One region of the Streptomyces sp. Ag109_G2-15 genome, then DNA from elsewhere that is predicted to be linked to it. Evidence: riboswitches for the same ligand, from Rfam matches in the RefSeq annotation. Region 1 holds a riboswitch; the other holds the start of a gene.

What was found. Region 1 has a riboswitch for cyclic di-AMP ahead of CRP49_RS02625 (M23 family metallopeptidase). Riboswitches for the same ligand answer to the same signal wherever they lie in the genome.
Region 2: it holds a riboswitch for cyclic di-AMP, as region 1 does, so the genes downstream of both, CRP49_RS08520 (C40 family peptidase) here and CRP49_RS02625 (M23 family metallopeptidase) in region 1, are expected to answer to the same signal.

What each region holds. Positions count from the first base shown of each region.
Region 1 covers NZ_OCNI01000001.1:637,270-645,006, forward strand. The annotation lists gene CRP49_RS02595 (DUF5998 family protein) at 1-138, opposite strand, end outside; gene CRP49_RS02600 (hypothetical protein) at 140-553, opposite strand; gene CRP49_RS02605 (bifunctional GNAT family N-acetyltransferase/acetate--CoA ligase family protein) at 573-3,455, opposite strand; gene CRP49_RS02615 (HPr family phosphocarrier protein) at 3,634-3,915, shown strand; gene CRP49_RS02620 (GntR family transcriptional regulator) at 4,098-4,793, opposite strand; partial or broken gene CRP49_RS02625 (M23 family metallopeptidase) at 4,991-5,745, opposite strand; cyclic di-AMP (ydaO/yuaA leader) riboswitch at 5,758-5,920, opposite strand; gene CRP49_RS02630 (pitrilysin family protein) at 6,153-7,541, opposite strand; gene CRP49_RS02635 (pitrilysin family protein) at 7,538-7,737, opposite strand, start outside.
Region 2 covers NZ_OCNI01000001.1:1,989,783-1,997,519, forward strand. The annotation lists gene pcrA (DNA helicase PcrA) at 30-2,519, opposite strand; cyclic di-AMP (ydaO/yuaA leader) riboswitch at 2,783-2,951, shown strand; gene CRP49_RS08520 (C40 family peptidase) at 2,960-4,111, shown strand; gene CRP49_RS08525 (tellurite resistance/C4-dicarboxylate transporter family protein) at 4,239-5,207, shown strand; gene CRP49_RS08530 (hypothetical protein) at 5,211-5,564, opposite strand; gene CRP49_RS08535 (C40 family peptidase) at 5,982-7,046, shown strand; gene CRP49_RS08540 (response regulator transcription factor) at 7,067-7,737, opposite strand, start outside.

The DNA.
Region 1 (7,737 bases):
GACCAGGTACGACCGGACGGGCTCGCCGCCCACAGCGGCCTCCACCGCCTCGGAAACGAGGGCCGGGTAGTAGCCGCTGCGCTCGATCGCCGTGCGCAGCCCCTGGTTCGTCGTACTGGTCTTGGCCATGGCGTCCATCCTAATCCGTGGGCAAGGGGGGTCCGGGCCAGTCGCGGGCACCGGGGGCGGCCTTCGCACCCGCGCGCGGGTGCCGTGTGACGAGCCCCGGCAGGATGTCCAGCCGCTCGGCGCCGACCAGACAGGAGACGGGTTCGCGACCGCCGGCGTCCGCTTCGAACGCGACGACGAGGGGCGGTGCTTCGCCCAGGGCCCGCACGAGACGCGCGGTCTCCTCGGCCGTGGGGGCGCGGAAGACGGGGTCCTGGAAGGCGAGCGGGCAGGACACGAAGGCGGGCGCGACGAAGACCAGCTCCAGGCCGCGGTGGTAGGTGAGGTCGTACCCGGCGGCCAGCCGCAGCTGCCCGCCGTCCCAGACGATCACTTCCCAGTCCCACCAGCTGCCCTCGGGCAGTTCCCGTCCGGCGATCTCCATCCGGTCCCCCCTCCCCCGCTCAGTAGGCCGGCAGCGTGCGCGGGCCGAGGTCGTCGCGGGCGGGGGGCGGTGCGAGCCGCAGGGTGGCGCCGAGGACGCTCACGCCGTGCTTGGCTACGACCACCGGCTCCAGGGTGACGGCGACGACCTCGGGGTGATCGTCCACGAGCCGGGAGACCCGCAGCAGCAGCTCCTCCAGCGCGGGCGTGTCCACGGGCGTGGAGCCGCGCCAGCCGAACAGCAGCGGGGCGGTGCGGATCGACCGCACCAGCGAGGTCGCCTCCCGGTCGGTGACCGGGATCAGCCGGTGCGCCATGTCCCCGAGCAGCTGTGAGGCGGCCCCGGCGAGGCCGAAGGACAGCAGGGCCCCGGCGGCCGGGTCGATCACGGCCCGGACGACCGTGTCGACTCCCCGGGGCGCCATCCCCTGCACCACCGGCCGCAGCTCCTCGGGCTGCCCGAACAGCTCGGTCAACTCGGTGTAGGCCCTGCGCAGTTGCTCCTCGTCCGCCAGGTCGAGGCGTACGCCGCCCAGATCGGCCCGGTGTCTGAGGTGCGGCGCGGTGGCCTTGAGGGCCACGGGGTAGCCGAGGGTGCGGGCGGCCTCGGCGGCGGCGTCCGGGGCGGGCGCGGGGAGCGCCCGGCGCACGTGGATGCCGTACCGGTCCAGCAGCTCGCAGGTCTCCGCCTGCCCGAGCGTGAGCCCCTGCCCGCGCTCCAGCAGCCCGCCGATCAGCTCGGCGGCCCCCTTCTCGTCGATGTCGTCGTACTCCGGCACCTTGCCCGGATCAGCGGCCTCCCGCCGCCACTGCGCGTACTTCACCGCTTCGGCGAGGGCCCGCACGGCACGCTCGGCGGCGGGGTAGGCGGGGATGAGCCGGGAGCAGCTCTGGGAGGCTTCCGGTGCTTCCGCTCCGGCGGTGGGCAGTCGTTCCGCAGGGCGATGGGGGTCGCCCCGCTCGAGCGAAGCCGAGAGTGGGGGAGGGTGGGCACCGCCCTCAGCGCCGGGCGCCTTCGCAAGGGCCTGTGGTGACGTACTCGCCGCAGCCGACAACGCCTCCGCAAGCCCACCAAGCTCCACATGCACCACCAGCACCGGCTTCCCCGGAACGGCAGCCGCAGCCGAGCGCAGCGCCTCCGCCAGCTCCGCGTCCCCGGGCGACCCCTCCCCGATCGCCGGAATCGCCGTGACGACGACGGCGTCACACGTCTCGTCCGCCAGCGCCCGCGACAACGCCCGATGGAAGTCCTCCGCAGTCGCCCCGGTCGTCAGGTCCAGCGGAGGCGACGGCCGCAGCCCCTCCGCGAGACACCGGTCGTACGTTAGCACCCCCAGCGACTCGGAGTTCCCGAGGATCGCCACGCGCGGCCCCGCGGGCAGCGGCTGCCGGGCCAGCAGCAGCCCCGCGTCGACCAGTTCGGTGATCGTGTCGACCCGGATCACCCCGGCCTGCCGCAGCAGCGCGGAGACGGTCGCGTGCGGCAGCCGTGTCGCCCGTACCGCGTGCCCCTGCGGCACGGAGCCGACCCCCTGCACCACGACCAGCGGCTTCGCCGCCGCCGTGCGCCGGGCGAGGCGGGTGAACTTGCGCGGGTTGCCGAGGGACTCCAGGTACATCAGGGCGACGTCGGTCTCCGGGTCGTCGTACCAGTACTGGAGGACGTCGTTGCCGGAGACGTCGGCCCGGTTCCCGGCGGAGACGAAGGTGGACACCCCGGTGACCCCGGTGACGCCTCCGCCGCGCCGGTGCAGCCGGGACAGCAGCGCGATGCCGATGGCCCCGGACTGCGTGAACAGGCCGATGCGGCCCGGGCGGGGCATCTCGGGGGCGAGCGAGGCGTTCAGCAGGACGTCGGGCGCGGTGTTGATGACGCCGAAGGCGTTCGGGCCGATGATCCGCATGCCGTACGCGCGCGCGAGCTGGACCAGGGCCCGCTGCCGCTCGCGCCCCTCGGGCCCGCTCTCGGCGTACCCGGCGGACAGCACGACCAGTCCCTGCACCCCGTGCTCGCCGCACTCGGAGACCACGGCGGGCACGTGCTCGGCCGGTACGGCGACGACGGCGAGGTCCACCGGCCCCTCGATGTCCCGCACCGAGCGGTACGCGGGCACCCCGTCGACCTCCTTGAGGTCCTCGGGGAAGGCCTTGTTCACGGCGTACAGGCGGCCGGGATGGCCGGCGTCCCGGATGTTGCCGAGGACGCTGCGGCCCACCCCGCCGGGCGCGCGGCCGACGCCGACGACCGCGACGGAGCCGGGTGCCAGCAGCCGCCGTACCGAGTGTGCCTCGGCGCGCTGCTCCCGCGCGCGCTGCACGGCGAGGGAGCGGTCGGTGGGTTCGAGGTCGAACTCCAGGCGTACGACGCCGTCCTCGAAGCTGCGCTTCTGGGTGTACCCGGCGTCCGTGAACACCTTGATCATCTTGCTGTTGGCGGGCAGCACCTCGGCGGCGAAGCGGCGGATGCCGCGCTCGCGAGCGACGGCCGCGATGTGCTCCAGGAGGGCCGAGGCGACCCCGCGGCCCTGGTGGGCGTCCTGCACCAGGAAGGCGACCTCGGCCTCGTCGGCGGGCGCGGACGCGGGCAGACCGTCGGCACCGATGCGGTCATAGCGTACGGTGGCGATGAACTCGCCGCCGATGGTGGCCGCGAGTCCCACCCGGTCCACAAAGTCGTGGTGCGTGAAGCGGTGGACGTCCTTGGCGGAGAGTCGCGGGTACGGCGCGAAGAAGCGGTAGTACTTCGACTCGTCCGAGACCTGCTCGTAGAAGCTGACCAGGCGGTCGGCGTCATCAACGGTGATGGGCCGGATGCGCGCGGTACCCCCGTCGCGCAGCACCACGTCCGCCTCCCAGTGGGCGGGGTACTCGTGCCGGTCCTGCCGGTCCGCCGGGCTCTGCATGGGCCCCAGAGTACGGCTCGCGTCCGACAACGGCGCGAGGCAGTCTGTGGAGGACGGAAGTCGGACCGAGGCCGCGGTCCGATGTCACACCGGAGCAGGACGAACACCCCGCTCCGGACTCGCTTCACGATATGGGAAACTGGTCTAGACAACCCTGAACACTGAAGGGCAGCAACACATGGCTGAGCGCCGCGTCAACGTCGGCTGGGCCGAGGGCCTCCACGCCCGCCCCGCTTCCATCTTCGTCCGGGCCGCCACGGCCGCAGGTGTCCCGGTGACGATCGCCAAGGCTGACGGCAACCCCGTCAACGCGGCCTCCATGCTGGCTGTCCTGGGTCTGGGCGCCCAGGGCGGCGAGGAGATCGTCCTCGCCTCCGACGCCGAGGGCGCCGAAGTCGCCCTGGACCGTCTGGCCAAGCTGGTCTCCGAGGGTCTGGAAGAGCTTCCCGAGACCGTCTGAGGTGCGCCAGGAAGCCGCGTCGCCCTTTCCGGGTGGCGCGGCTTCCGCGTTTTCGCACCCGGTTCGAGGAATTCACCACGGGCACACGAAAGGCACGCGACCGTGAATTCGCGGCGCGCCGGAAAAAGGGCAGCGGAAATACCGGTCCGCTGAATATCCCCTCTTTGTATACGGCGCCCGTGTTAATGCCGCAGGCTCGACATGTTTACGGCATGTTGCGAGTTCCTCACACGCTCGGAGCGGTCCCCACCCGAGGTGAACCGCAACCGGTGCGCGCCCGTCGAGCGCTCGGTGTGCAGCGCCGTGATCGCCCGCGCGCGCTCACTGTCGCCGCGGGCCACCGCGTCCACGATCGCGCCGTGCTCCGCCCAGGAGTCCACCGGGCTCGGCGGTGCCTCCACCGTGTACATCCAGGCGATCTTGTGCCGCAGCTGGGTCAGCATCGACGTCAGCGAGGCGCTGCCGGCGGCCTGCGCCAGTGTCTCGTGGAACCAGCCGCCCAGCGAGCGCAGATCCTCGCTGTTGCCCCGCCTGGCCCGCTCCTGGCCCAGCCGGACCAGACCGCGCAGCACCTTCAGATGGGCCTCGGTGCGCCGCTGGGCGGCCCGGGAGGCGCCGAGCGGCTCCAGCAGCGTGCGCATCTCCAGCAGGTCGGCGGCCTCCTGCTCGGTCGGCTCGGCCACGCACGCGCCCGCGTGCCGCCGGGTCACCACGAAGCCCTCCGCCTCCAGGGTGCGCAGGGCCTCACGGACGGGGACGCGCGAGACGCCGTAGCGACGGGCCAGTACTTCCTCGGTGAGGCGGCTGCCGCGCTCGTAGACACCCGCGACGATGTCGTCCCGGATCGCCGTGCACACCGAGTGCGCCGGAATACGCATGACCGACCTCCGCCTTAATCCCCGTGAAACGTCGACGTGGACGTGTGTTCCGTGACTCTATTGCAATGAGCCGGAATTTCCGACGGCAGGCCGGAATCCAGGGATATTTTTTGGACAGCAGATGCGGCAGGCGCTGCGAAAAACGACGAAAGCCCCGGCTCGTGAGCCGGGGCTTCGGGATGTCGTGCGCCGGAGCGTCAGACGTTCACGCCGTGCTGGCGGAGGTAGGCGATCGGGTCGACGTCCGAGCCGTACTCGGGGGTCGTACGGGCCTCGAAGTGCAGGTGCGGTCCGGTGACGTTGCCCGTCGCGCCGGACAGGGCGATCTGCTGGCCGGGAGGACCTTCTGGCCCACGGTGACGCCGATCGACGACAGGTGGCCGTACTGGGTGTACATGCCGTCGGCCATCCGGATCACGATCTGGTTGCCGTACGCGCCGCCCCAGCCGGTGGAGACGACCGTGCCGGAGCCGACCGCGTGGACGGACGTCCCGCTGGCCGCGTGGAAGTCGATGCCGGTGTGGGAGCCGGAGGACCACAGGGAGCTGCTGGCCCGGTAGCCGGTGGAGACGTACGAGTGCGCGATCGGGGCGACGAAGGCGTTCAGGCGCTTGCGCTCGGCCTCACGCGCGGCGCGGGCCTGGGCCTCGCGCTCCTTCTTCGCCTCCTCGGCCGCCGCCTTGGCCGCGGCCTCCTCGGCCGCCTTCTGCCGCGCGGCCTCCTGCTGGGCCTCGGCCTGCGCGTCGATCTGCTCGGCGACCTTGTCGCTCACGGTGATGACCGGGGTGAGACCGGTGTCCTCGACGGAGTTGTCCGCGGCGAGCGCCGGGGTGGCCGCCAGGGTGCCGATGACGCCGGTGGTGGTGAGGGCCGCGACACCGGCCGCCTGAGCGGTGGTGCGCTTGACCCGACCGGGCTTGCGGTGCTTCCCGGTGGCGCACATGAACGCCATGAAGTGGCTGGTCCTTTCCTTCCCTCTCGCCTACCGGGTTAGCTGACGGGTTCGGAGCAGGAAGGTCTCCTACGGACCCCCTCGCTCGCGCGCGGGCGTCCGATTCACCCCAGGGACTGCGTGGGTCCCCGGCTCCCCTGGCTCGCGCCGTACGGGGACTCGGCGATGACTGTCCGGTGCCGCGGGCGCGGCGCACTGCCTGACGAACAGCCCGGAAGACGCTAAAGGGCCCGACTTTCGATCCCCAAACGGATCCGGGCTTTTGTAGCGCATCCCACAGGTCAGACAGGCAACCTCCGCCCCAATTCGGACATCTGGGGAAGGTGCTCCAGCGTCGCGCACAGCAAAGGGCCCTGACGACCCGTCGGCCGTCAGGGCCCCCACGCGCGCGTGGCGCCGCCGGACCGCTACTCGGCGGCCACGACGGTGACTTCGCCGATGCCGAGCGCCTCGACCGGCGCCTTGATCTCGGCCGCGTCACCGACGAGGACGGTCACCAGGCGGTCCACCGGGAAGGCGTTGATGACCGCCGCGGTGGCCTCCACGGTGCCGGTGCCGGCGAGCTGCTGATACAGCGTCGCCTGGAAGTCGTCGGGCAGGTGCTGCTCGACCTGGTCCGCCAGCGTGCCCGCGACGGCCGCCGCGGTCTCGTACTTCAGCGGCGCCACACCGACCAGGTTCTGCACGGCGACGTCCCGCTCGGCGTCGGTCAGCCCCTCCGCCGCGAGCGTGCGCAGCACCGTCCACAGGTCCTGCAGCGCGGGGCCGGTGTTGGGGGTGTCCACGGAGCCACTGATGGCGAGCATCGCGGCGCCGGTGTCGTCCGGCGCGGAGCGCAGGACCTGTCCGAAGGCGCGCACGCCGTAGGTGTAGCCCTTCTCCTCGCGCAGGACGCGGTCCAGGCGCGAGGTGAGGGTGCCGCCGAGGCAGTAGGTGCCGAGCACCTGGGCGGGCCACACGCGGTCGTGCCGGTCGGGTCCGATCCGGCCGATGAGCAGCTGCGTCTGAACGGCACCCGGCCGGTCGACGATGACCACCCGGCCGGTGTCGTCGGCCGTCACCGGCGGCACGGGACGCGGCGCGCCCGCGGTGCCCGTCCAGGCACCCAGGGTGTCGGCGAGCAGCGCATCCAGGTCGGTGCCGGTGAGGTCGCCGACCACCACCGCGGTGGCCGTGGCGGGCCGCACATGGCGGTCGTAGAAGGCGCGTACGCCCGCCGCGTCGATCTTCTCGACCGTCTCCTCGGTGCCCTGGCGCGGGCGCGACATGCGCGAGGTCGCCGGGAACAGCTCCTTGGAGAGTTCCTTGGCGGCACGGCGGGCGGGGTTGGCCAGCTCGTGCGGGATCTCGTCCAGGCGGTTGCGGACCAGCCGCTCGACCTCGCTCTCGGCGAAGGCGGGCGCGCGCAGGGCGTCGGCGAGCAGGCCGAGGCCCTTGGCCAGGCGGGAGGCCGGGACCTCCAGGCTGAGGCGGACGCCGGGGTGGTCGGCGTGCGCGTCGAGCGTGGCGCCGGCCCGCTCCAGCTCGGCGGCGAACTCCTCGGCGGAGTGCTTGTCGGTGCCCTCGGAGAAGGCCCGCGCCATGATCGTGCCGACGCCGTCCAGGCCGGCCGGCTCGGCGTCCAGAGGCGCGTCCAGCAGTACCTCGACGGCGACGACCTGCTGGCCGGGGCGGTGGCAGCGCAGCACGGTCAGGCCGTTGTCCAGCGTGCCGCGCTCGGGGGCCGGGAACGCCCAGGGCTTGGCCTCGCCCGGCTGCGGCTGGGGGTGGAAGTCCATCGTGGCGAGCTCGGTCACTTGGCCGTCTCCTCGTTGTCGTTACCGGCCTCTACGGTCGCTTCCTGCTCCGGGTCCTCGGGTACGTCGGCGTCCTGGACCGTCTCCGGGTGCTTCGGCTCGTAGACGAGGACCGCGCGGTTGTCGGGGCGCAGGCGGGCCTTGGCGACCTCCTGGACCTCCTCGGGGGTCACCTCCAGGACGCGCTGGACGGCGG
Region 2 (7,737 bases), 1.4 Mb from region 1:
GCCGGATCGGCGGGGCTTCGTTCGTCCGGCTACAGCTTCTCCACCGGCGCGTACCGCAGCAGCAGCCGCTTCGGCTTCCCGTCCCCGAAGTCGATCGTCGCCTGGGCCTTGTCCTCCACGCCCGACACCGCGACGACCGTGCCGAGCCCGAACTGGTCGTGGGTGACCCGGTCGCCGACGGCCAGGGATGCCACCGGCTTCTCGGAGGCCCGCCGGGTGGCGAACCCGGACGCACCCGCCGCCGACGAGCGGGAGCGGGACGAGGAGAGCGAGGCCGCGATCCCGGAGGCCGGCCCGGAGGACACCGGCGCGGCAGCCCCCTTCCGCTTCCACTCCACATGGGCGGCCGGGATCTCCTCCAGGAAGCGGGAGGGCGGGTTGTACGACGGCTGGCCCCAGGCGCTGCGCAGCGACGACCGCGTGAGGTAGAGCCGCTCCCGCGCGCGTGTGATGCCGACGTACGCCAGGCGCCGCTCCTCCTCCAGCTCCTTGGCCTGGCCGAGGGCGCGCATGTGCGGGAAGACGCCGTCCTCCATTCCGGTCAGGAACACGACCGGGAACTCCAGGCCCTTGGCGGTGTGCAGGGTCATCAGAGTGATGACGCCGGAGCCTGCCTCGTCCTCGTCGGGGATCTGGTCGGAGTCGGCGACCAGCGCGACCTGCTCCAGGAAGTCGGCGAGTGTGCCGGCCTCGCCTTCGGCGCGTTCCTGCTCGAACTCCAGGGCCACGGCCGCGAGTTCCTGGAGGTTCTCGATGCGGGTCTCGTCCTGCGGGTCGGTCGAGGCCTGCAACTCGGCCAGGTACCCGGTGCGTTCGAGTATGGCCTCCAGGACCGTGGCCGGTCCGGCGCCGGACTCGACGATCGTGCGGAGGTCCTCCATCAGCACGTTGAACCGCTTGACGGCGTTCGTCGACCGCGCGGCCATGCCGTATGCCTCGTCCACGCGCTTCAGCGCCTGCGGGAAGCTGATCTTCTCGCGCTGGGAGAGCGCGTCGATCATCGCCTCGGCGCGCTCGCCGATGCCCCGCTTGGGGACGTTGAGGATGCGGCGCAGCGGCACCGAGTCCTCGGGGTTGGCGAGGACACGCAGGTAGGCCAGGACGTCCCTGACCTCCTTGCGCTCGTAGAAGCGGACGCCGCCGACGACCTTGTAGGGCAGGCCGACGCGGATGAAGACCTCTTCGAAGACACGGGACTGCGCGTTGGTGCGGTAGAAGACGGCGACGTCCCCGGCCTTCGCCTCGCCCGCGTCGGTGAGGCGGTCTATCTCGTCGGCGACGAACTGGGCCTCGTCGTGCTCGGTGTCGGCGACGTAGCCGGTGATCCGGGCGCCCTGACCGGCGTTGGTCCACAGGTTCTTCGGGCGGCGGGACTCGTTGCGCTCGATGACCGCGTTGGCGGCGGACAGGATCGTCTGCGTGGAGCGGTAGTTCTGCTCCAGCAGGATCGTCGTCGCGTTCGGGTAGTCCTCCTCGAACTGGAGGATGTTGCGGATGGTCGCGCCGCGGAAGGCGTAGATCGACTGGTCCGCGTCACCCACGACGCACAGTTCGGCGGGCGGGAGGTCGGCCTCGCCGGGCGGTACGTCGGATTCGTCGGCGCGTGCGCCGGTGCCGACCAGCTCGCGCACCAGGGCGTACTGGGCGTGGTTGGTGTCCTGGTACTCGTCGACCAGGACGTGCCGGAAGCGGCGGCGGTAGTGCTCGGCGACGTCCGGGAAGGCGCGCAGCAGGTTGACCGTCGTCATGATCAGGTCGTCGAAGTCGAGCGCGTTGGCCTCGCGCAGCCGCGACTGGTAGAGCGCGTAGGCCTGGGCGAGGGTCTTCTCGAAGCCGTCGGTGGCCTGGGCGGCGAAGTCCTCCTCGTCGATCAGCTCGTTCTTGAGGTTGCTGATCTTGGCGCTGAAGGACTTGGGCGGGAAGCGCTTGGGGTCGAGGTCCAGGTCGCGGCAGACCAGGGCCATCAGGCGCTTGCTGTCGGCGGCGTCGTAGATGGAGAAGCTCGATGTGAAGCCGAGCCTCTTCGACTCGCGGCGCAGGATCCGTACGCACGCGCTGTGGAAGGTCATGACCCACATCGCGTTCGCGCGCGGGCCGACGAGCTGCTCGACGCGCTCCTTCATCTCGCCCGCGGCCTTGTTGGTGAAGGTGATCGCGAGGATCTGGCCCGGGTGCACATGCCGCTCGGCGAGCAGGTGGGCGATGCGGTGGGTGAGCACGCGGGTCTTGCCGGAGCCGGCGCCGGCGACGATGAGCAGTGGGGAGCCGGCGTGGGCGACCGCGGCGCGCTGGTTGTCGTTCAGCCCCTCCAGGAGCGCGGCCGCGTCGAGCGCCGGGCGCGGGGCGCCGTCGCGGTAGTACGCGTCCCGGTCCGGCGGCGCGTCGAACTTCCCGCCGAACAGATCGTCCGGAAGCGGCTCCGGAGCGTGATCGTCCTCGGGCGGCGGCGGGGGCTCCTCCTCGTGCCCGCGAGGGGTCTGGAGGTCCGCCAGGAAGCTGTCGTCAAAGAGGCTGCTCATCGCTCTCCGAGTCTAGGGTGCCGCACCGACAACCGGTCGCCGTCCCGGAAACCATGGCCGGTTTCCGGGAGGGGCGGACGTGCGCGGCCCGGACGCCAACAGCCCCTCACGCAGCGGAATCACCCCGTGACACGGGAGCGGTCCCACCCCCAGGTCACGAAAATGTATCGGACATATAGTGCACCAACCTTCACACGAGTCACACCAGTTGGCTAGGTTGCCGGTCGGGCCGCACGCCCCCTTCCGGCGAACGTCGCCGAGCCGCGCGGCCTCCGCCGAGTCCGGCGCGCCCCTGCACGGCGCCCGGAGCCGGGGACCCACCGAACCTTGGGGTGAATCGGCACACGTCCCGCCCGGGACGAGAGCCGTAGGGCAAACCTTCCGACCGCCCGAACCCGACAGCTAACCCGGTAGGCGGCACATGGAAGGAGTCGCCTCCCTTGGCGTCGCACCGCAAGCCGCGCCCCGCGGGCACACGTGGAGCAGGTCTCCGCACCCCCGTCCTCGCCACCGCCGCCCTCACCTCCGTGGCCGTGCTGTCCCAGACGGCCGACGCCGCTCCCCCGGCCGATGGGAAGCCGAGCCTGGAGGAGGTCGAGAAGAAGGTCGACGACCTCTACCGCCAGGCGGAGTCGGCGACCGAGAAGTACAACGCCGCCAAGGAGCAGACCGGCAAGCAGCGCAACCACATCGACTCCCTGCGCGAGGAGGTCGCCCGGCGGACCGCGCGGCTGAACAAGGCCCGCGAGGAGCTGGGCTCGTTCGCCGCCGCCCAGTACCGCACCGGGGCCGGCACACCCGACACCGCCACCTTCCTGCTCGCGGACAGTCCCCAGGACTACTTCGACGAGAGCCAGCTGATGAACCGGCTGACCTCGCGGCAGAAGAGCGCCGTCGACGACTACGTCACCGAGCAGGCCGCGACCATGAAGAAGCGGCAGGAGGCCGCCAAGAGCCTCCAGACGCTGTCCGAGTCGCAGAACGAACTGCAGACCGCCAAGGCCACCGTCCAGAAGAAGCTCGCCTCCGCGCGCACACTGCTGTCCCAGCTGACGGCCGAGGAGAAGGCCCGGCTTGCGGCGATCGAGCGGCAGAAGCAGGAGGAGGCCGCGCGGAAGGCCGCGGAGCTGGCGAAGCAGCAGGCGGCAGAGGCGCAGGCCCAGCAGGACAGCGGTTCGTCGTCGGGCGGCTCGTCCGCGTCCGGCGGCTCGTCGACGTCCTCCGGGACGTACGCCACCAAGGCCGAGAAGGCGATCTCCTTCGCGCGCGCCCAGATCGGAAAGCCGTACGTGTGGGGCGCCACCGGACCCGGATCGTACGACTGCTCCGGCCTCACCCAGGCCGCCTGGAAGGCCGCCGGCGTCACGCTCCCGCGCACCACCTACGACCAGGTCGACGTGGGAACCACGGTCTCCCTCGCCGACGCGAAGCCCGGCGACCTGATCTTCTTCTACGACGACATCAGCCACGTCGGCATCTACATAGGCAACGGCATGATGATCCACGCCCCCAAGCCCGGCGCGTACGTCCGCGAGGAGTCGATCTACTACGCCGGCGAATCGATCATCCACAGCGTGGTCCGACCCGCCTGAGCGTCCCGTTCTTCCGGCCTGACCGCCCCCTTTCCGCAGCCCGTTCGTCCCCTTTTCGAGGTTTTCGAGCCCCACGCGCGCGCGTGCCCACCGTGCCGCGCCCGCGCGGCTGCCTAGCATCGGGCGCGTGCCCGGCATCTCAGCTCTGCGTGCGTGGTGGGCGGGGCATCCGCCGGCGGCGGGGGCCGCCGTCATGGCGACCGGCGTCGTGTCGGTGGGCCTGCATCTGACGGGCGACGAGACGGTGTCCCGGGTCTTCCTGTGGCTGGCCTGCGTCGCCTGGCTGGCGCTGGCCGCCGACTTCGTCGTACGGCTTGTGGCACAGCGGGAGCGCTGGATGGCCGAGGCGCGGAGCCCGGGCGCGCTCACCGCGGTCGCCGCCACGGCCGTGCTCGGCACCCGGTTCTCGGCGCTCGGCCGGCAGACCCTGGCCGAGGCAGCGCTGGCACTGGCTGTGGTGCTCTGGCCGCCGCTGCTGTACCTCGTCATGCGGCACTGGAAGCGGCGCCTGCCGGGAGCGGTGTTCCTGTGTTGTGTGGCCACACAGGCGCCGGCAGTGCTGGCGGCCACACTGGCCGCGGTCCAGACGGCGGCATGGCTCGCGCACGCCGCTCTGGTGCTGTTCTGGCTGGGCCTGGTGTTCTACGGCCTCGCCCTGCGGCACTTCGATCCACGGCAGGTCCTCGAGGGGGCCGGGGACCAGTGGATCGCGGGCGGGGCGCTCGCCATCTCGGCGCTGGCCGGGTCGGAGCTGCTCTCCGCCGACAGTGCGCGGCTGTACCTGTGGAACGACGACGACCGGGGCGTGCTGCGGAACGTGACGGTGGCGCTGCTCGTCCTGGATCTGGCCTGGTACGTGGTCCTCCTGGCCGCCGAGGTGGCCCGGCCCCGGCTGCGCTACGACATGCGGCGGTGGGCGACAGTGTTCCCCATGGGGATGACCGGGGCGGCCACGCTGTCGGTCGCGGCCGCCGTGGGCATCGGGTGGCTGAAGGGGCCGGGACGGGCGCTGGTGTGGGTGACGGTGGCGGCGTGGCTCGCGGTCGCGGCCGGCGCGGCCCTCACGGCCCGCGCCGGGATCACCGGACGGCGCTGAGCGTCACGTCCACAGCACGGCGATGAAGATGTTCGCGACGGTCAGCGCGCCGACCAGCCCGAACAGGCTCTTGTCCACCTTCTCCTCGTCGCGCTTCACGTACACCAGCCCGAGGATCACGATCAGCAGGGCCAGCTTCACGCCGATCTTGAAGGTGTTCACGTGGTGGCCGTCGGCCTGGTTGAGACCGACCAGGGCCACACCGGTGACCAGCATGGTGAACGCGCCGTGCAGCATCCCGGGGACGAAGCGGGCCGTGCCCTGGCCCATCGCCTTCATCTGGGTGAGGAAACCGCCGAGCAGCGCGGCGATGCCGATGATGTGCAGGCCGACGAAGAGATGGATGAGTACGTCCATGAGCCCGGAGCCTAATCAGGGGCTCCACAGCCCTCTGTCACCGGGCCCACCCGGAGCATCCGTGGATCTTGCATATATGCGCCCTATAGCACCCCATGACTCCTGTGTGCCCCGCATTCCGCGCATCGGTCACCACGCTGCGTGAAGACGACGTCTCCAGCCCGGCAATGCGGTCACATACGGTCACGCGGCGATCGCTCGAAGCCAGTTCCGTACTCCGCGTTACCAAGCCGTCACACTCGGGTTTAGCGTCCTCCCCCAGGTGACCGGCTCCCCACCGCCGCCCGGGCCAGGGGCGGCAGTCGGCCACCACCGCCGAGAAAGGTCCGGCGACGGCCCGCTTCCCCTGTGCGGGCCGCCGCCGGGCACACCGCTCGCTCGGTCGCAGGAGTCCTACGGAAGGACGTGACGGTCCAGGTGGCAGCGCACCGAAAGCCCCGACAGCGCTCGCTCGGCGGAAACACGGCCCGCACGGCCGCCACCCTCGCTCTGGCGGGCGCGGCCACCGCGACGGCCTTCGACGGGACCGGCAACGCCGAGCCGCAGCTGACACCGACCCAGGTGAAGGCCAAGGTGGACAAGCTGTACCAGGAGGCCGAGGCCGCCACCGAGAAGTACAACGGCGCGAAGGAGCAGGCGGATACGACCCAGCGGCGGCTGAACTCGCTGCGGGACGAGACCGCCCGCAAGCAGGACAAGCTGAACTCGGCCCGGGAGGCGCTGGGTTCGTACGCGGCGGCGCAGTACCGCGAGGGCGGCATCGACCCCGCCTGGCAGCTCGCCCTGTCCAGCGACCCCGACAAGTACCTGGACGGGGCCACGTTCGCCGAGCGGGCCGGCGAGCGGCAGGCCGGGGCGGTGACTCGGGTACGTCAACAGCTGCGGGAGATCGAGCAGTTGCGCGGCGCCGCCCGCATCGAGCTGAAGTCGCTGCGGTCTCGGCAGGCGGAGCTGAAGCGGCAGAAGAAGACCATCACCGGGAAGCTGGCCGAGGCGCGCAGCCTGCTGGCGCGGCTCACTCCGGCGCAGCGGGCGCAGGCCACCGGCGACGGCACCGCGCCGGGGCGCGCCTCACGCTCGGCCTCGGACGCCCGGGCTGACCTGGAGCAGGCGGGCTCCACGGCCGCCCCCGGCTCCCGCGCGGCGGCGGCCGTCGCCTACGCCTACCAGAAGCTCGGCAGCCCCTATGTGTGGGGCGCGACCGGCCCGGACGCCTTCGACTGCTCGGGCCTGGTCCAGGCCGCCTACCGCTCCGCCGGCGTCTCCCTGCCCCGCACCACCTACACCCAGATCAACGCGGGCCGGCGGGTCTCCCGCTCGGAACTCCAGCCCGGCGACCTGGTGTTCTTCTACTCCGGCATCAGCCACGTGGGCATCTACGTCGGCAACGGCCGGATGATCCACGCCCCAAACCCCTCGGCACCGGTCCGTCTGGCCCCCATCGACCAGATGCCGTTCGCGGGGGCCACGCGGGTGGCGTGAGGGCGGCTGCCCGGCAGGGGTCAGACCAGTCGTCGCGCCGTGGCCCAGCGGGTCAGCTCGTGGCGGTTGGACAGCTGGAGCTTGCGCAGGACCGCCGAGACATGGGACTCGACCGTCTTCACCGAGATGAACAGCTGCTTGGCGATCTCCTTGTAGGCGTAGCCCCGGGCGATCAGGCGCAGCACCTCCCGCTCGCGCTGGGTGAGGCGGTCCAGGTCCTCGTCGACCGGCGGGGCGTCGGTGGAGGCGAAGGCGTCCAGGACGAACCCGGCCAGGCGCGGGGAGAAGACGGCGTCGCCCTCCTGGACCCGGAAGATCGAGTCGACCAGGTCGGTGCCGGTGATGGTCTTGGTGACATAGCCGCGGGCGCCGCCGCGGATCACACCGATCACGTCCTCCGCCGCGTCCGACACGGACAGCGCGAGGAAGCGCACCGGCTGCTCGGCGTCCGCCATCAACGCGGCGCACCGGCGCAGCACTTCGACCCCGCCGCCGCCCGGCAGGTGGACGTCGAGGAGCACCACCTCGGGCCGGGTCGCGGTGATGACCGTGACCGCCTGGTCGACGTCCGCCGACTCGCCGACCACCTCCACACCGGTCTCGGCGGTCTGCCCGATCTCGGCCTGCACGCCGGTGCGGAACATGCGGTGGTCGTCGACGAGCACCACGCGCACATGCCGCTTCCCGGCGG